Regions from separate parts of the Streptomyces sp. ME19-01-6 genome, predicted to be linked through region 3. Evidence: predicted binding sites of a transcription regulator. Region 3 holds the regulator's gene; each other region holds the start of a gene.
What was found. The regulator HspR, encoded in region 3, represses chaperone genes until heat shock. The targets are predictions, from matches to a motif close to TTGAGNNNNNNNNNCTCAA.

Region 1 (6,459 bases), on a different contig from region 3:
GCGGGTGTAGCCCGGTTCGTTCCAGCCCGCCGGCACGCGCTTGGGCCTGGGCATCGGCGCCAGCCATTCGGCGACGGCCTCGCTGATGTCGTTGTAGCGCTCCATATCGGAGACGCCGGGGCAGGACGGCGCCGTCGCGCCGAAGGCCGCGTTGGCCGCGAACATCTCCGGCTCGACCATTCGGCCGCGCCGGAAGTAGGAGTTCCAGCCGGACAACGGTGCGTCGGTGCGGCGCACCCGGCGGTCGTCCAGGCTCTCGACAATGCGGGTGGGGGCGTTTGGTACGCCGCGCAGCTTCGCCGCCAGCCCGGCCAGCGCCGCGGACGCGCCCGGCAGCAGGTGGCTGTGCGCCCGCGTCGCGCAGACGCGCGGCGTCCCGTCGTCGCAGACCAGCACCGCGCTCGCCGGGTCAGGGCGCCACAGGCCGTCGCCGGTCTGCACGATCAGGACGGCCGCGGTGGCCGCGGCGGCGAGCGGCGCGAGGGCCAGGGCGCGGGCGCGGCGGCGGGTGGCGTAGGCCAGGAGCGCCGCTGCCGCGAGCCCGGCCGTCCACACCATCGAGGCGGGCCCGAACCACCACACCGGCCGGTCCCAGGAGAAGATGTGCTCCTTGCCGGGGCTGAGCCAGGAGGCGGGGGCGTCCTGAACGCCGATGAAGGGTTGAATGAGGTAGACGGCCAGGGCGACCACGGGCGGGGCCAGCCGCCACGGCACGACGCGCCCCGCGACGAACCCCAGCGCGGCGAACGAGCCGATGGCCGTCGCGTCGGCCGCGATCAGCGATACGAACGGGTGGCCGTCGCCCGCGTACGGCCAGGTCGCCAGCAGGCATAGGGCGGCTGTGAGCAGATAACCGACGACCGGCCACACGATCGTGGGCGCCGCGGCCAGCAGGGTCTGCCGGAGGCGGCTGCGCGCCACGGTGGCCAGCAGTTCCTCCGTCCCACGCCGTCGCTCCCGCCCGCCCTGCCAGCACGCGGCCGCGGCCGCCGGCGGCGCGCCGAGCAGTGCCCCCGCCGCCCGCAGCATGTCGGTCGTGTCCGTCCACCCGGTCTGCCAGCTGTCGGCCTTGGTGTACATGGTGAAGAGCAGGGTGGCCAGCACGGCGGCGCCCGCGGGCGGTCCGACGCCGCGGCGGAGCTCGGCGCGCAGGGGACGGGCGACGCGCGGGGGGCGGGTCTCGGGTGCGGAGTGCGTGACGCGCGGGCGCAGGGTCGGGGTCCGGCTCATCGGGTCACCGTCCATCCCGCGGAGGCGCCCTGGCCGGCCCGGTGGCGGCGCAGCGCCACGGCGTAACCGCGCTCGATCGGGTTGTCGCCGAAGTCGTCGGTCTCCGCCTCGGCGCCCAGCTCGGCCAGTGCCCGGGGTGTGCCCTGGTAGGCCACCCGGCCCGACCCGATGAGGGTGACCTCCGTGCACGCCGCGGCGACGTCCTCCACCAGATGGGTGGAGACGAGCACCGTCGCGTTACGGCCCAGCTCGCGCAGCAGCGCCCGGAAGTCCACCCGCTGCTCCGGGTCGAGACCGGCCGTCGGCTCGTCCAGGAACAGCACGGCCGGGTCGTTGACGATCGCCTGCGCGATGCCGACGCGCCGCACCATGCCCCCCGACAGGCTGCGGACCTTCGCGTCGATGCGGTCGGCGAGCCCGACCCGCGCGACGGCGCGTTCGACCGCGGCGGGGGCGTCCGCGCGCGGTATCTCCTTCAGCCACGCCATGTAGGCGACGAACTCGCGCACCGTGAAGCCTGGGTAGTAGCCGAACTCCTGCGGCAGATAGCCGAGCCTGCGGCGTACGGCGGTCCGGTGCGCGGGCGCCGAGATGTCGCCGCCGAGCAGCTCCACGCGCCCGGCGGTGGGCGCGGCGACCGTCGCGAGAACGCGGATCAGGGAGGTCTTGCCCGCCCCGTTGGGGCCGAGCAGGCCATGGACACCGGTCCCGAAGGCGAGGTCGACGGCGTCGAGGGCGGTGGTCCGGCGGTGCCGGACCGTCAACCCGTGGACACGGACGGAGACGGCGCTGGTCACATGCGCTCCAGATGGTCGAAGGAGGTACGGCGCAGGGCCAGCAGCCCCGCGCAGACAGCCGCCGCCGCTGCCCAGCCGCCCTGAGCGGCGGGGCCGGAGAGGACAGTGGCGAGGGAATCGGACACGGCGCCCCCGAGGGTGGGTCCCTGGGGGTCACCGGAGTGTGCGAGGGCCGCCGGGGCACCGACGGCCAGCAGCCAGCCCGCGGTGACCGCACAGGTGGCGATCCGGCAGCCGACGTACGAGGCGAGGGCGAGCGCGGCGAGCGTGAGCGCGAGCCCGGGCAGCAGCCAGGCCGAGGCCGCGGGCGCCCCGGCGGCCGCGGGCAGCAGCTGCCCGACGAGGGTCAGCAGCGGCACGGACACGGCGAGTACGACCGCCGTACGGGTCAGCAGCAGCCGCAGACCGCCGGATGGCGTGGACGCGGCGAGCTCATGCATGGGGTCGGCGTGCCGCCCGTACGAGACGGCCACCCCGGCGGACGGCAGTACGGGCGCGAGCGCCAGCAACAGCGGCCGCACACCGGAGACCCCCGCGGCCCGCGCGGCCCCGGCCGCGACGACCCCCGTCACGAGCAGCGCGACCAGCCAAGGCCCGCGCACCGCGGGCCCCGCGGCCCACACCATCCACGCCCGGGGGCCCCGGGCGGGCCCCCGGCCGAGGCCCAGCAGGGAGCGGCGCCGCCCGGCGACGGGAGCGGCGTCGCCGATGCCGGCTGGGCCCTCCCGGCCGGCGGTATGGGGGGCGGCCATTGCGCCTGACGCGACGGCTTCCCCGCCGTGTCGTGCCGCCCCCACGGCCGGAGCCGCGCCGCCGACCCCGGCTGCGGCTGCGGTCGCGGCTGTGGCCCCGGTCCCGGTCGCAGCCCCGGCCCCGGCTGCGACCCCGGCCCCCGTCCCGGCAAGCGCATCGTTGGGCGCCTGGGCCTGCGCCTGCGCCCCCGCCAAGGTCAGCACCGTCGCCCGGATCTCCGCCAGCGCGGGCGCCGCCGCGCCTTCGCGGACGGCGGCCGAGACGCGCTCCGCGCAGGTCGCGCAGGCCTCGACGTGTTTCTCGACCGACCACGCGTCGGTCTCCGGCAGCGAGCCGTCGGCGTAGGACGCCGCGTGTGCGGGTGTCACGTGCCAGGTGGCGGCGGGGCCGCCGCGGTTCGTCAGTCGCCGGCGCGTCATGCGGTGCCTCCGAGAGCGTCCAGGAGGTGCGGGGGTGTGGTGCGCCGCTCGGTGAGGGCGGCGCGGAGTTCTCTTCGGGCGCGTTGGGCGCGGGTTTTGACGGTGCCTTCGGGGATGCCGAGGAGCTGCGCGGCCTCGCGGGTGGTGAGCCCGTCGACGACCGTGGCGCGCAGGACGGCGCGCAGTTCGGGGGAGAGGCGGTCGAGGGCGGTGCCGACGTCGCCGTACTCCAGTGCGTCGAGGGCCCGCTCCTCCGCGGAGGGGGCCGTGGCGTGGGCCGGGTCCGGCTGGTGGCGGGCGTGGGCGGCCTGGGCCTGGGCGGCGCGGGTGGCGGCGCGCTGGGCGTCGACGAGGCGGCGGGCGGCGATGGTCCACAGCCAGCCGCCCGCCTCGCCGCCGCGGTGCGCGCCGGCCGTGCGCCAGGCCGTGACGAAGGTGTCCTGCAGGACCTCGCGTACGGTCTCGGGGTCGTGGCAGCGGCGCGTGAGGCGCGCGTGCAGCCAGCCCGCGTGCCGGTCGTAGAGCGTGGCGAGCGCCTGCGCGTCTCCCCGCGCGACGGCTCGCAGCAACTCCCCGTCGCTTCGGTCTGACCCCATCGGGCGGAACAGTCTCACGCCCCTCTATCGCTTACCGAAGGGGTGACGGTTCACGTTCCGCTGACGCACCGCAGGAACGGGTGATCGCTCAGAGCGAACAACGGGCCGGGAACATCGGTGGGCCTCCGCGCATTGAGTCTGCATAGCTCAACTTGCCTGCCGAAGGGGAGATCATGGCTTCCACGTCCACACCGCTCACCCTGCCCGTGCTGCCCCTCGATGACGAGGTGGTGCTGCCCGGCATGGTGGTGCCGCTGGACCTGTCCGACAGTGAGGTACGAGCCGCGGTGGAGGCCGCACAGGCCGCCGCCCGATCAAGCGGCAGCGGCGGCGGCAAGCCGCGCGTCCTGCTCGTGCCGCGCATCGACGGGACGTACGCGGGCATGGGCACGCTCGGCACGGTCGAGCAGGTGGGCCGGCTCTCCGACGGCGACCCGGGCGCGCTGATCCGCGGGGTGCGCCGGGTGCGCATAGGCGCGGGGACGACCGGTCCCGGGGCCGCCCTGTGGGTGGAGGGCACCCAGGTCGAGGAGATCGTTCCGGACCCGTTGCCCGGTGCCGTCTCGGAGCTGGTCAAGGAGTACAAGGCGCTGACCACCAGCTGGCTGCGCAAGCGCGGCGCCTGGCAGGTCGTGGACCGGGTGCAGCAGATCGACGACGTCGGCCAGCTGGCCGACAACTCCGGCTACTCGCCGTTCCTGTCGGTCCAGCAGCGCGTGGAGCTGCTGGAGACGGCCGACCCGGTGGCGCGCCTCAAGCTGGCCGTCGGCTGGCTGAGTGAACACCTCGCCGAGCAGGACGTCGCCGAGTCGATCGCCAAGGATGTCCAGGAGGGCGTCGACAAGCAGCAGCGCGAGTTCCTGCTGCGGCGGCAGCTGGAGGCGGTCCGCAAGGAGCTGGCCGAGCTCAACGGCGACCCGGAAGACGAGTCCGACGACTACCGGGCCCGGGTGGAGGCCGCCGACCTGCCGGAGAAGGTCAGGGAAGCCGCGCTCAAGGAGGTCGACAAGCTGGAGCGGGCCTCCGACCAGAGCCCCGAGGGCAGCTGGATCCGCACCTGGCTGGACACCGTCCTGGAGCTGCCCTGGAACGAGCGCACCGAGGACGCGTACGACATCGCCGGCGCCAAGGCCGTGCTCGACGCCGACCACGCGGGCCTGGAGGACGTCAAGGAGCGGATCACCGAGTACCTGGCGGTGCGCAAGCGCCGCGCCGACCGCGGCCTGGGTGTGGTCGGCGGCCGCCGGGGCGGCGCGGTGCTGGCTCTGGTGGGCCCGCCCGGCGTCGGCAAGACGTCGCTGGGCGAGTCGGTCGCCCGCGCGATGGGGCGGAAGTTCGTGCGCGTCGCGCTCGGCGGCGTCCGCGACGAGGCGGAGATCCGCGGCCACCGGCGTACATACGTCGGGGCGCTGCCCGGCCGGATCGTACGAGCCGTCAAGGAGGCGGGCTCGATGAACCCGGTCGTCCTCCTCGACGAGATCGACAAGGTCGGCTCCGACTTCCGCGGCGACCCCGCCGCGGCCCTCCTGGAGGTCCTGGACCCGGCGCAGAACCACACCTTCCGCGACCACTACCTGGAGGTCGAACTCGACCTGAGCGACGTGGTCTTCCTCGCGACGGCCAACGTCCTGGAGGCCATCCCCGAGGCGCTGCTCGACCGCATGGAGCTGGTGCGCCTGGACGGCTACACCGAGGACGAGAAGGTCACCATCGCCCGCGACCACCTGCTGCCCCGCCAGCTGGAGCGGGCCGGCCTGGAGCCGGGCGAGGTGACGCTGGAGGACGACGCGCTGCGCAAGCTGGCCGGGGAGTACACCCGCGAGGCGGGCGTACGGACCCTGGAGCGCTCCATCGCGCGGCTGCTGCGCAAGGTGGCGGCCCAGCACGAGCTGGGCGAGCGCGAGCTGCCCTTCACGGTCGGCACCGGCGAGCTGCGGCCGCTCATCGGCCGTCCGCACCACACCCCCGAGTCCGCCCAGGACCCGGCCGAGCGGCGCACCGCCGTGCCGGGCGTGGCGACCGGGCTCGCGGTCACCGGCGCGGGTGGCGATGTGCTGTTCGTCGAGGCGTCCCTGGCCGACCCGGAGACGGGCGGCGCGGGGCTGACCCTCACCGGCCAGCTGGGCGACGTGATGAAGGAGTCCGCCCAGATCGCGCTCTCCTTCCTGCGCTCGCACGGCGCGGAGCTGGAGCTTCCGGTCGGTGACCTCAAGGAGCGCGGCATCCACCTGCACGTCCCGGCGGGCGCGGTGCCCAAGGACGGCCCGAGCGCGGGTATCACCATGACCACGGCCCTGGCCTCGCTGCTCTCCGGCCGCCAGGTGCGCCCGGACGTGGCGATGACCGGCGAGGTCTCGCTGACCGGGCGGGTGCTGCCCATCGGCGGCGTCAAGCAGAAGCTGCTGGCGGCGCACCGGGCCGGGGTGACCACCGTGATCATCCCCAAGCGCAACGAGCCCGACCTCGACGACGTCCCCGCCGAGGTCCTGGACAAGCTGGAGGTCCACCCGGTCTCGGACGTCCGCCGGGTCCTGGAAGTGGCCCTCACCCCGGCGGCCACGTCGGCCACGTCGGCCACCCCGGAGGTTCCCGTGGCGGCGTGACGGGCCCGAACAGCCGACGCCCTCCGCCGTACGGACAGCCGGGTCCGTACGGCGGAGGGCG
Region 2 (6,459 bases), on a different contig from region 3:
CCGTGGCCGGCGCGGTGGAGGGCTTCGACGCCGCGGCGGATGAGGGGGCGGTTCCATTTGGCGCGGTTCTGGTCGGCGAGGAGTACGGGTTCGCCGTCGGGGCCGGTGCGGGCCGGGATGCGGGAGGCCTGGAACTCCAGGAGCGCGGCGAGGCCGTGGGCCTCGGGTTCCCTGGGCATGAGGCCGGCCAGGACGCGGGCCAGGCGGAGGGCGTCCTCGCACAGGGCGGGGCGGACCAGGTCGTCGCCGGCCGTGGCGGCGTAGCCCTCGTTGAAGATGAGGTAGATGACTTCGAGGACGGAGGCGAGGCGGGCGGCGCGGTCGGCGCCGTACGGGACCTCGAAGGGGACGTCGGCCTTGGCGAGCGCGCGTTTGGCGCGGACGATCCGCTGGGCGACGGTCGGCTCCGGGGCCAGGAAGGCGCGGGCGATCTCCTGGGTGGTGAGCCCGCCCAGCAGCCGCAGGGTGAGGGCGGCCCGGGCCTCGGTCGACAGGACGGGGTGGCAGGCGGTGAAGATCAGCCGGAGCAGGTCGTCGTCGATGTCCTCGGCGGGGTCCTCGGAGTACTCGGGTGGCTGGGCTTCCGTGAGGGACCGGCCGACCTCGGCCAGCTTGCGCGCGTAGGTCTCCTTGCGGCGTATGAGGTCGATCGCGCGGTGTTTGGCGGTGGCCATGAGCCAGGCGCCCGGCTTGTCCGGGACGCCCGACTCCGGCCACTGCTCCAGCGCGGCGACCAGAGCGTCCTGCGCGAGTTCTTCGGCGATGCCCACATCCCGCACGATGCGAGTGACACCGGCGATGATCCGCGCGGACTCGATTCTGAAGACCGCTTCGATCGCTTGGCCCGCTTCAGAGCTTGCTCCCGTCACGTTCACCCATCAGAGCAGCCGCACGGGAGCGGGGCAAGCGCGGTCGATCAGCCTTCGGCGATCTCGCGGACCTCGGCGGTGATGGTCCAGTAGTCCTCGTGGGTCTGCAGGAACCGCTTGGTCCACTCCAGGGCCTCGGCCTTGTCCTTGGCCTGGACGATGGAGTAGCCGCCGATGACCTCCTTGCTCTCCGTGAAGGGCCCGTCGGTGTAGCTGAGCTTGCCGCCGGACCAGGTGACCCGGGTGCCCTCGGAGGTCGGGGTGAGCCCGGCGGTGTCCAGCATCACCCCGGCCTTGGTGATCTCCTCCAGCAGCGCGCCCATGCGCTCCATGAGCTCGGGGCTGGGGCCCTCGGCGGGGGCGTTCTTCTCGTCGATGCGGATCAGCGTCATGAAGCGCGGCATGGGTGACTCCTGGGGGAGGTGAGGGCGGGGGCTCTCCCTGCCTCTCACCCTTGCGTCGAACGGGAGAAGGCCGGATCGACAGCTCCGGCAAAAACTCTTGAAGGAGTTTTCCTCCCGCCGGGCCCGGGCGGGGCGGCGGGCGCGGGATGTGTGGATCAGGGTGCGTCACCCGCGGGCGGCGGGGCATCGGCACCGGGATGAGTGATGAGGATGCACGCTTCTGGCCGTTCGAGGCGCACGATGGGAGTACGGCACAGGAGGTACCGCCATGTTGGAAGTCAAGACGATCGAAAAGCCCGACGAGCGGCGCGACTTTCCCCGGGGCCACTTGGAGGTCCTGCACCTGAGCGGTCTCGATTTCGCCGTAGGCACCTTCGAGCCCGGCTGGCGCTGGACGGAGTCCGTCCGGGAGATAGCCGGGACGGACAGCTGCCAGGTGCCGCACCGCGGGATCGTGACCCAGGGGCGGATGCGCATCCGGATGGACGACGGGGCGGAGTCCGAAGTCGGACCCGGCGATGTCTTCGTCGTCCCGCCGGGGCATGACGCCCGGGTGGTCGGTGACGAGGCCGTCGTCCTGTACGACTTCGCCGGCGAGATGGCCACCGAGTACGCGCAGGCGAAAGGTCCGAGCTGAATGGCGATGGGGGAAGGGGGCGTCGCCGGGCGCGGCTCGGCGTCGCCCCTCGTGCTCACGCCCGGCCCAGCGCCCTGGTGAGCGTGATCTCGATCAGCACCCGGTCCGGGTTGGGGGACGGGGTGCGTTCGTAGCGCGCGGCGTAGCGCCGCTCCGCGTCCTCGATGAGCTCCTTCTCGGTACGGATCACCGCCCGGCCCTCGAGCGTGGCCCACCGCTTCCCGGCCATCTGGCAGACGGCGACGGGCGCGCCGGAGGGGCCGGCCGCCTGGATGTGGGCGACCTTACGGCTGTGCTTGTTGGTGATGACGCGAGCGATTCCGGCCGTCGGGTCGTATGTCACACCGACGGGGACCACATGCGGCGTGCCGTCGGGGCGCGGTGTGGTCAGGGTGCACACATGGCGCTCGCGCCAGAAGGCGAGGTAGGCGGGGCCGGGGTCGCGGGGGTCGAGGGCCATGACGGCCAATCTATCGACTCTGTCATCGATCAAGACCGTTGCTCTCTCGACCCTTCACACTTGAGTGGAATAGACTCAACTTTACGGATGTTGGGTGCGGCAGGGATTGGGTGCCGCCAGCGCGATGAGGAGGAGCACGGGGACGTGGACGCCGAGCTGACCAACAAGAGCCGGGCGGCGGTGAGCGCCGCCAATGACCGCGCCGTCTCCGCGGGACACGCGGACCTGACGCCCGCGCATCTGCTGCTGGCCCTGCTGCAGGGCCAGGACAACGAGAATCTGATGGACCTGCTGGCGGCCGTGGACACCGACGTGGCCGTCGTACGCGACGGCGCCGAGCGGCTGCTGGCCGGGCTGGCCAGTGTGCGCGGGTCGACCGTCGCCCCGCCGCAGCCGAACCGCGAGCTGCTGGCGGTGCTCGCGGACGCCGCGCAGCGCGCCAAGGACCTGGGCGACGACTACGTCTCCACCGAGCACCTGCTGATCGGCATCGCCGCCAAGGGCGGCCGGGCCGGGGAGCTGCTGGCGGAACAGGGGGCGGGCGCCAAGAAGCTGCTCGCCGCGTTCGAGAAGGCGAGGGGCGGACAGCGGGTGACCAACACGGACCCGGAGGGCACGTACAAGGCCCTGGAGAAGTTCGGCACCGACTTCACCGCCGCCGCGCGCGACGGCAAGCTCGACCCGGTCATCGGCCGGGACCAGGAGATCCGCCGCGTCGTGCAGGTGCTGTCGCGGCGCACCAAGAACAACCCGGTGCTGATCGGCGAGCCCGGCGTCGGCAAGACGGCCGTGGTGGAGGGCCTGGCGCAGCGGATCGTCAAGGGCGATGTGCCCGAGAGCCTGCGGAACAAGCGGCTGGTGGCGCTGGACCTGGGCGCGATGGTCGCGGGCGCCAAGTACCGCGGTGAGTTCGAGGAGCGGCTGAAGACCGTCCTGGCCGAGATCAAGTCCAGCGACGGGCAGATCATCACCTTCATCGACGAGCTGCACACCGTGGTCGGCGCGGGCGCCGGCGGCGACTCGGCGATGGACGCGGGCAACATGCTCAAGCCGATGCTCGCCCGCGGCGAGCTGCGCATGGTGGGCGCCACCACGCTCGACGAGTACCGCGAGCGGATCGAGAAGGACGCCGCGCTGGAGCGCCGCTTCCAGCAGGTGCTGGTCGCCGAGCCGACCGTCGAGGACACGGTGGCCATCCTGCGCGGGCTCAAGGGCCGCTACGAGGCGCACCACAAGGTGCAGATCGCGGACGGCGCGCTGGTCGCCGCCGCCACCCTGTCCGACCGCTACATCACCTCCCGCTTCCTCCCCGACAAGGCCATCGACCTGGTCGACGAGGCGGCGTCCCGGCTGCGCATGGAGATCGACTCCTCGCCCGTCGAGATCGACGAGCTCCAGCGCTCGGTCGACCGGATGAAGATGGAGGAGATGGCGCTCGCCCGGGAGACCGACGAGGCCAGTCGGCAGCGGCTGGAGAAGCTGCGCCGCGACCTCGCCGACAAGGAGGAGGAGCTGCGCGGGCTGACCGCGCGCTGGGAGAAGGAGAAGCAGGGCCTCAACCGGGTCGGCGAGCTGAAGGAGAAGCTCGACGAGTTGCGCGGGCAGGCCGAGCGGGCCCAGCGCGACGGGGACTTCGACACCGCCTCCAAGCTGCTGTACGGGGAGATCCCGGCGCTCGAGCGCGAGCTGGAGGAGGCCTCCGAGGCCGAGGCCGAGGTCCAGGAGGGCCGCGGCACGATGGTCAAGGAGGAGGTCGGCCCCGACGATGTGGCCGATGTGGTCGCGTCCTGGACCGGGATCCCCGCCGGGCGGCTGCTGGAGGGCGAGACCCAGAAGCTGCTGCGCATGGAGGATGAGCTCGGCAAGCGGCTGATCGGCCAGAACGAGGCCGTACGGGCCGTCTCCGATGCGGTGCGCCGCACCCGGGCCGGCATCGCCGACCCGGACCGGCCGACCGGATCGTTCCTCTTCCTCGGCCCGACCGGCGTCGGCAAGACCGAGCTGGCCAAGGCGCTCGCCGACTTCCTCTTCGACGACGAGCGGGCCATGGTCCGCATCGACATGAGCGAGTACGGCGAGAAGCACAGCGTCGCCCGGCTGGTGGGCGCGCCGCCCGGCTACGTCGGCTACGAGGAGGGCGGCCAGCTGACCGAGGCGGTGCGCCGCCGCCCGTACAGCGTGGTGCTGCTGGACGAGGTCGAGAAGGCCCACCCCGAGGTCTTCGACATCCTGCTGCAGGTCCTGGACGACGGGCGGCTCACGGACGGCCAGGGCCGGACCGTGGACTTCCGGAACACCATCCTGGTCCTCACCTCCAACCTCGGCAGCCAGTACCTGGTGGACCCGCTGCTCAGCGAGGAGGAGAAGAAGCAGAGCGTGCTGGAGACCGTGCGGACCTCCTTCAAGCCGGAGTTCCTGAACCGGTTGGACGACGTGGTGGTCTTCACCGCGCTCAGCGGGCCCGAGCTGGCCCGCATCGCCGAGCTGCAGATCGACCGGCTCGCCGAGCGCCTGGCCGAGCGGCAGCTGAAGCTGGACGTCACCCCGGCCGCGCTGGCCTGGCTCGCGGAGGAGGGCAACGACCCGGCGTACGGGGCGCGGCCGCTGCGCCGGCTGATCCAGACGGCGATCGGCGACCGGCTGGCCAAGGAGATCCTGGCGGGCGAGGTCAGGGACGGCGACACGGTCCGGGTGGACCGGATCGGCGACGACCTGCTGGTGGGCCCGGCGCAGTAGGAGCGGCGGCAGGCGCGACAAGGCGCGGCAAGCGCGACAAGCGGCCTCCGGGCGGCCCGCGGCGGTGGTCGCCGCGGGCCCGCGCGCGGGTCTGGGCGCGGGCCGTGGGTGGGCTGACTGTGCTCTCGGGGGGCCGCCGTGGATCGGATCCCCCCGGAACAGTTCGCCCGGGCTTGCACGGTGGGGGCGGGTGTGAGGGAGGATGGCGGTATCCAGACGAAGGGAAATCCACGGTGAGCATCGACCCGTCCTCGATTCCGAATTTCGGGGGCCAGCCCGAGCCGCAACCGACGGGTCCGACGGGCCCCGTGCTGCCCGACCAGGACCTGGTCAAGCAGCTGCTGGAGCAGATGGAGCTGAAGTACGTCGTCGACGAGGAGGGGGACCTCGCCGCGCCGTGGGAGCAGTTCCGCACCTATTTCATGTTCCGTGGTGAGGAGGAGCAGCAGGTCTTCTCGGTCCGGACGTTCTACGACCGGCCGCACGAGATCGACGAGAAGCCGCGCCTGCTCGAGGCGATCGACGACTGGAACCGTCGCACGCTGTGGCCGAAGGTCTACAGCCACACCAACGACGACGGCACCGTCCGGCTGATCGGTGAGGCGCAGATGCTGATCGGCACCGGCGTCAGCCTGGAGCACTTTGTGTCCAGCACGGTCAGCTGGGTGCGGGCCTCGATCGAATTCGACAAGTGGCTGGTCGAAGCGCTGGGCCTGGAGGCCGACATCGAGTCCGACGGCGACGAGAAGCCGGGCGACGACGAGGCCTGACGGCGCCGCCGCCCTGCCCCGGCCCGAGCTGTTCCCTGCTCACATGGGGATGCGGGCCACGGCCAGCAGGTACGTCCCGTAGACGAAGGAGAGCCCGGCCAGTGCGCCGCCGGTCAGTACGGCGGTGCGCGGCCGGGCTCTCGCCATCGCTATGGCCACCGGGAGCAGCAGCGGGAAGGCGGGCAGCAGGAAGCGCGGCTTGGAGGCGAAGTAGTTGCTGCCTCCGAAGGTGATGGTGATCAGCACCAGCGTGTAGACGAGCAGTGAGAGCGGCGGCCGGTCGGCGGTGAGCAGCGCGAACAGCACCAGCGCGACACTCAGGATCGCCAGGGCCATGAAGTACGTGAACGACGCCTTGCTGATGAGCAGGGACCGGACGAACCGCAGGACGCTCACCCCGAAGTCGAACCGGGAGCCCCACTCGTCCTGGACGGCGAAGTAGCCGCGCCAGCTGCCGCGCCGACAGCCCACCCAGGCCAGATAGCCGAGCCAGCCCAGCGGCGAGAGCGCCGCCCCCGCCCACACCCGCCAGGCCCCGGCCCCGCGTGCCGTCCGGCGCCGCCCCAGGTGGGCGGCGGCGCAG
Region 3 (6,459 bases):
GCGAACAGGTAGGTGAGGTTCTGCACCGTGCCGATGCTGAGGCTCTTGAAGAGCAGCACCAGCGGATACGAGGCGAAGTACTCCGGTTCGTAGGAGTCGACGTGGTGCAGCACGCCTTCCGTGCCGCGCAGCGCCATGATCGCCAGGCCGATGATGAGGATGACGTACTCGACGAAGTACGCCTGCCAGGCCGTGGAGCCGGCGAACCGCGACTTGCGGCCGGCCCGGCCGGGCAGGTTCAGCAGCCGGATCACGATCAGGGTCGCGATGCCGAGCGTGGTCATCGTGCCGATGAACTCGATGTACAGCTCGTAGGGGAGGAAGCCGCCGAGGACCGGCAGGGTCCAGTCCGCCTGGAAGAGCTGGCCGTAGGCGTTGATGATGGTCGGCGGCAGGGTCAGGAAGCCGACCGCGACGAACCAGTGGGCGACGCCGACGATGCCCCACTTGTTCATGCGGGTGTGCGCCAGGAACTCCTTCACCAGCGTCACGCTGCGCTGATAGGGGTTGTCGGTCCGGGTGCCCGCCGGCGCCGGCGCGCCGAGCTTGAAGAAGCGCACGAACTGCGCGATGGCGCGGCCGAGCAGGGCAACGCCGACCGCGGTGAGGACCAGCGACACGATGATCGCGGCGAGTTGCATGGGGGCTCCTCGAACCTGCGAGAGCGGAATTACTAAGCAGTAACTTATCGGGTCTTGACCGAGATTACCCGGGGAAGCGGTGGCCCATGTAGTCGACCGGCCGGTGATCTGTGTCGCTTGCCTGCGTCGATAGGGGTTGCGCCCTCCCTTCCTCCTCCTCTTGTCCGTGTCCTGTCTATAAGCGCCACATAAAAGTTGAGTCGGCGAGACTCAGGTCTGTTGACACGGTGAAGTCGATCATGCACTCTTGAGTCTGTTCCACTCAATGCTGTGTAGTTGGAGGATTGCGAAATGGCTCGTGCGGTCGGCATCGACCTGGGTACGACGAACTCCGTCGTCAGTGTGCTCGAAGGCGGTGAGCCCACCGTCATCACCAACGCCGAGGGCGCCAGGACCACGCCGTCCGTCGTCGCCTTCGCCAAGAACGGCGAGGTCCTGGTCGGTGAGGTCGCCAAGCGCCAGGCGGTGACCAACGTGGACCGGACCATCCGGTCGGTCAAGCGCCACATGGGCACCGACTGGCAGATCAACCTCGACGGCAAGAACTTCAACCCGCAGCAGATGAGCGCCTTCATTCTGCAGAAGCTCAAGCGGGACGCCGAGTCGTACCTGGGTGAGAAGGTCGCGGACGCGGTCATCACCGTCCCGGCGTACTTCAACGACGCCGAGCGCCAGGCCACCAAGGAGGCCGGTGAGATCGCGGGCCTCAACGTCCTGCGTATCGTCAACGAGCCTACCGCCGCCGCCCTCGCCTACGGGCTCGAGAAGGACGACCAGACCATCCTGGTCTTCGACCTCGGCGGCGGCACCTTCGACGTCTCGCTGCTGGAGATCGGCGACGGCGTGGTGGAGGTCAAGGCCACCAACGGTGACAACCACCTCGGTGGTGACGACTGGGACCAGCGCGTCGTCGACTACCTGGTCAAGCAGTTCAACAACGGCCACGGCGTCGACCTGGCCAAGGACAAGATGGCCCTGCAGCGCCTCCGCGAGGCCGCTGAGAAGGCGAAGATCGAGCTCTCCAGCTCGACCGAGACCACCATCAACCTGCCCTACATCACGGCGTCCGCCGAGGGCCCGCTGCACCTGGACGAGAAGCTCACCCGCGCCCAGTTCCAGCAGCTGACCAGCGACCTGCTCGAGCGCTGCAAGGTCCCCTTCCACAACGTGATCAAGGACGCGGGCATCGCCCTCTCCGAGATCGACCACGTGGTCCTGGTCGGCGGCTCGACCCGCATGCCCGCCGTCGCCGAGCTCGTCAAGGAGCTGACCGGCGGCAAGGAGGCCAACAAGGGCGTCAACCCGGACGAGGTCGTCGCCATCGGCGCCTCGCTCCAGGCCGGTGTCCTCAAGGGTGAGGTCAAGGACGTCCTGCTGCTGGACGTCACCCCGCTGTCCCTCGGCATCGAGACCAAGGGCGGCATCATGACCAAGCTGATCGAGCGCAACACGACCATTCCGACCAAGCGCTCGGAGATCTTCACCACGGCCGAGGACAACCAGCCCTCCGTGCAGATCCAGGTCTACCAGGGCGAGCGCGAGATCGCGGCGTACAACAAGAAGCTCGGCATGTTCGAGCTGACCGGCCTGCCGCCGGCCCCGCGCGGCGTGCCGCAGATCGAGGTCACCTTCGACATCGACGCCAACGGCATCATGCACGTCGGAGCCAAGGACCTCGGCACCGGCAAGGAGCAGAAGATGACCGTCACCGGCGGCTCCGCGCTGCCGAAGGACGACATCGACCGCATGATGCGCGAGGCCGAGCAGTACGCGGAGGAGGACCACAAGCGCCGCGAGGCCGCCGAGACCCGCAACCAGGCCGAGCAGCTGGTCTATCAGACCGAGAAGTTCCTCAAGGACAACGAGGACAAGGTCCCCGGCGACGTCAAGACCGAGGTCGAGGAAGCGCTCGGCGAGCTGAAGGAGAAGCTCAAGGGCGACGACACCGCCGAGATCCGCACCGCCACCGAGAAGGTCGCGGCCGTCAGCCAGAAGCTGGGCCAGGCGCTCTACGCCAACGCCCAGGCGGACGGCGCGGGCGCGGCGGGTGCGGCGGGTGCGGCCGGCGACGGCCAGGCCAAGGCCGACGACGACGTCGTGGACGCCGAGATCGTGGACGACGAGAAGGCTGACAAGGGTCGGGGTGGTGCCGCGTGACGGAGGAGACCCCGGGCTTCGAGGAGCAGCCCGACGTCCCCTCCGAGGCCGCACAGACCCCTGACGATGCGGCCAAAGGTGGTGCCGGGTCCGCCGACAAGGCGGGCCCGGCAGCCCCCGCAGGGGACCTCGAGCAGGTGGCCATGCAGGCCCAGCTGGACCAGGTCCGTACCGCGCTCAACGAGCGGACGGCCGACCTCCAGCGGCTCCAGGCGGAGTACCAGAACTACCGGCGCCGGGTCGAGCGGGACCGGGTCACGGTCAAGGAGATCGCCGTGGCGAACCTCCTGACCGAGCTGCTGCCCGTGCTCGACGACATCGGCCGCGCCCGTGACCACGGCGAGCTCGTCGGCGGCTTCAAGTCCGTCGCCGAATCGCTGGAGGCGGTCGCGGGGAAGATGGGCCTCCAGCAGTTCGGCACGGAGGGCGAGCCCTTCGACCCGCTGGTGCACGAGGCCCTGATGCACTCGTACGCGCCGGACGTCACCGAAACCACGTGCGTGCAGATTCTGCAGCCGGGGTATCGAATCGGCGAGCGTACGATCCGCCCGGCGCGGGTCGCGGTCGCCGAGCCCCAGCCGGGTGCCCAGCCCAAGGGGGACGAGACGCCGGACGAGGAGAGCGGTGGCCCGGACGAGGGCTGACGTGACAGCGATGGCAGGAGAGGAGGGACGTCGAGGATGAGCACCAAGGACTTCGTGGAGAAGGACTACTACAAAGTCCTCGGCGTCCCCAAGGACGCCACCGAGGCGGAGATCAAGAAGGCGTACCGGAAGCTCGCCCGCGAGTTCCACCCGGACGCCAACAAGGGCGACGCCAAGGCCGAGGAGCGCTTCAAGGAGATCTCCGAGGCGAACGACGTCCTGGGCGACCCCAAGCGGCGCAAGGAGTACGACGAGGCGCGCGCCCTGTTCGGCACCGGCGGATTCCGCCCGGGGCCGGGCGCGGGCGGCACCGGCAGCTTCAACTTCGACCTGGGCGACCTCTTCGGCGGCGCCCAGCCCGGAGGCGGCGGCGCGGGCGGCTTCGGCGGCGGCCTCGGGGACGTCTTCGGCGGCCTCTTCAACCGCGGCACCTCCACCCGGGCCCAGCCGCGCCGCGGCCAGGACATCGAGAACGAGGTGACGCTGAGCTTCACCGAGGCGGTGGAGGGGGCCACGGTCCCGCTGCGGATCCCCAGCCCCGCGCCGTGCAAGGCCTGCTCGGGCACCGGCGACAAGAACGGCACCCCGCGTGTGTGCCCGACCTGCGTCGGCACCGGCCAGGTCAGCCGCGGCGGCGGGGGCGGCTTCTCGCTCACCGACCCGTGCGTGGACTGCCGCGGCCGCGGCCTGATCGCACAGAACCCCTGCGAGGTGTGCAAGGGCAGCGGCCGGGCCAGCAGCGCCCGCTCCATGCAGGTCCGGATCCCCGCGGGCGTCAGCGACGGCCAGCGGATCCGGCTGCGCGGCAAGGGCGCCCCGGGCGAGACCGGCGGGCCGGCCGGCGACCTGTATGTGGTGGTCCATGTGGCCCCCCACCCGGTCTTCGGCCGCAAGGGCGACAACCTCACCATCACCGTGCCCGTCACCCTCCCGGAGGCGGCACTCGGCGGCGAGATCAAGGTCCCCACGCTCGGCGGTCCCCCGGTCACCCTGAAGCTGCCGGCCGGCACGCCCAACGGCCGCACGATGCGCGCCCGCGGCAAGGGCGCCGTGCGCAAGGACGGCACCCGCGGCGACCTCCTGGTCACCGTCGAGGTCACCGTCCCCAAGGACCTCAGCGACAAGGCGCGCGAGGCGCTGGAGTCGTACCGGGAGGCGACCGCGGGGGAGGACCCGCGGGCGGAGCTGTTCCAGTCCGCGAAGGGAGCGTGACCCGATGGAGATGTATGGCCGAGGGCCCGGAGGCCCAGGAGGGCCCGGAGGCAGGGGCGGTACGGGCGGGGCCAGGAGCCGCAACCCGTACGAGCTGACCGACGAGTCCCCGGTGTACGTCATCTCGGTCGCCGCCCAGCTCTCCGGGCTGCACCCCCAGACCCTGCGCCAGTACGACCGGCTGGGCCTGGTCTCCCCCGACCGCACGGCCGGCCGCGGGCGCCGCTACTCCGCCCGCGACATCCAGCTGCTCCGCCAGGTGCAGCAGCTTTCCCAGGACGAGGGCATCAACCTCGCCGGCATCAAGCGCATCATCGAACTGGAGAACCAGGTCGCGGCCCTGCAGGAGCGCGTCGCCGAACTCCAGTCCGCGGTCGAGGGCGCGGCCGCGGCGATGCAACAGCGCGAAGCCGCGGTCCACGCCTCCTACCGCCGCGACCTGGTCCCCTACGACCAGGTCCGGCAGACCAGCGCGCTGGTGGTGTGGCGGCCGAAGCCCAAGCGGCCGGAGTAGCCTCCGGCCCCGCCCCGGCCTCACCCCATCGAGTGGCCCGGTGACCGATCCGTCGGTCGTCGGGCCTCTTTTCTGCCAGCGTGAGGGGTTGTCCGTGCCGCACGGACGCTCCTGGCCCACACTTGAGGAGGAGGTGCTGCGCCATGACCGCTCTCGCCCACGAGGCGCCTACGACGATGGAGGTGCCTGAGGACATGCTTCCCACCGAACTTGGTCTCGATGAGGCCCTGTGGCAGGCGTGGAAGTCTCTGGAACTCCCTGAGGGCTTTCGCGCGGAGATTGTCGAGGGGTTCATCGAGGTGTCGCCGACCGGACGTTTTAGCCATGGTCTGACCATCAATCGACTGCGCCGTGCCGTCGAGAGACACCTGGACGAGACTGATTTCGCCGCGTACCACGACATGAATGTCATCCACGGCATGAAGGTGTTGATCCCTGATGTGTTCGTAGCGCCCAGAGACGCCGAAGAGGGCCGGACCGAAGACGGCCTGGGCTTCACCGCCTCCACCGTGAAGCTCGTCGTCGAAGTCGTCTCCCCCGGCCACGAGAACCAGCAGCGCGACCGGGTCCGCAAGCGCCGCGCCTACGCACGCGCGGGCATCCCCGTCTACGTTCTGATCGACGACTACGACAACCACGGCACGGTGACCGTGCTGACCTCCCCCTCCCCGGGGGAGGAGACGTACGCCGCCTCCATCCGTGTTCCGTACGGCACCGAGGTGCAGATCCCGGAGGGCCCGGTGAAGGGCTTCGCGATCACGGAGGACATCACCGGCCCGCGTCTGACGTGACGGCGCACGGGTCCTGACTCCCGTCGCCGGGTCGGTGGCGGGAGTGCGCTGAGCCGTCGTCATAATCACCGGCATGCGGTTCGGAATCCTGGGCGAGATCCGGGCGTGGCGCGACGACGGGGCCGAGGCCGCGCTGGGCGGGCCGGCCCGACGGGCGTTGCTGGCGCTGCTGCTGGTCCGTCCCGGAGAGGTCGTGTCGATCGACCGGCTGGCCGACGAACTCGACCCGGGCGGAGCGCTGTCGGCGCACGCGCTGCAGTCGCAGGTGTCCAGGCTGCGCACTGCCCTGGGCCCGGCGGCGGCGATCGAGCGGGCCGGAGCGGGCTACCGGATCGTGGTGGCGCCCGATGACGTGGACGCCTGCCGGTTCGAGCGGCTGGCCCGGGAGGGCCGGGCCGCGCTGGGCGACGGTGACCCCGGGCGGGCGGTCGCGCTGCTGCGCGAGGCGCTGGAGCTGTGGCGGGGGCCCGCGTTGGCCGAGGTCGACGGGGGCGAGACGG

Region 1: a site for HspR is predicted at 3,928-3,946, ahead of lon (endopeptidase La). Genes of this name have one in related genera too.
Region 2: a site for HspR is predicted at 2,431-2,449, ahead of clpB (ATP-dependent chaperone ClpB). Genes of this name have one in related genera too.

Annotation. Positions count from the first base shown of each region.
Region 1 covers NZ_JARAXF010000003.1:244,486-250,944, reverse strand. Annotated here, with positions in the region: gene PV419_RS07700 (hypothetical protein) at 1-1,230, opposite strand, end outside; gene PV419_RS07695 (ABC transporter ATP-binding protein) at 1,227-2,027, opposite strand; gene PV419_RS07690 (zf-HC2 domain-containing protein) at 2,024-3,199, opposite strand; gene PV419_RS07685 (RNA polymerase sigma factor) at 3,196-3,795, opposite strand; gene lon (endopeptidase La) at 3,969-6,398, shown strand.
Region 2 covers NZ_JARAXF010000024.1:125,253-131,711, reverse strand. Annotated here, with positions in the region: gene PV419_RS37880 (RNA polymerase sigma factor) at 1-869, opposite strand, end outside; gene PV419_RS37875 (YciI family protein) at 917-1,273, opposite strand; gene PV419_RS37870 (cupin domain-containing protein) at 1,542-1,910, shown strand; gene PV419_RS37865 (pyridoxamine 5'-phosphate oxidase family protein) at 1,966-2,370, opposite strand; gene clpB (ATP-dependent chaperone ClpB) at 2,515-5,106, shown strand; gene PV419_RS37855 (YbjN domain-containing protein) at 5,340-5,876, shown strand; gene PV419_RS37850 (hypothetical protein) at 5,916-6,459, opposite strand, start outside.
Region 3 covers NZ_JARAXF010000005.1:5,631-12,089, reverse strand. Annotated here, with positions in the region: gene PV419_RS13350 ((Fe-S)-binding protein) at 1-641, opposite strand, end outside; gene dnaK (molecular chaperone DnaK) at 933-2,798, shown strand; gene grpE (nucleotide exchange factor GrpE) at 2,795-3,442, shown strand; gene dnaJ (molecular chaperone DnaJ) at 3,479-4,654, shown strand; gene PV419_RS13330 (heat shock protein transcriptional repressor HspR) at 4,665-5,168, shown strand; gene PV419_RS13325 (Uma2 family endonuclease) at 5,312-5,959, shown strand; gene PV419_RS13320 (BTAD domain-containing putative transcriptional regulator) at 6,033-6,459, shown strand, end outside.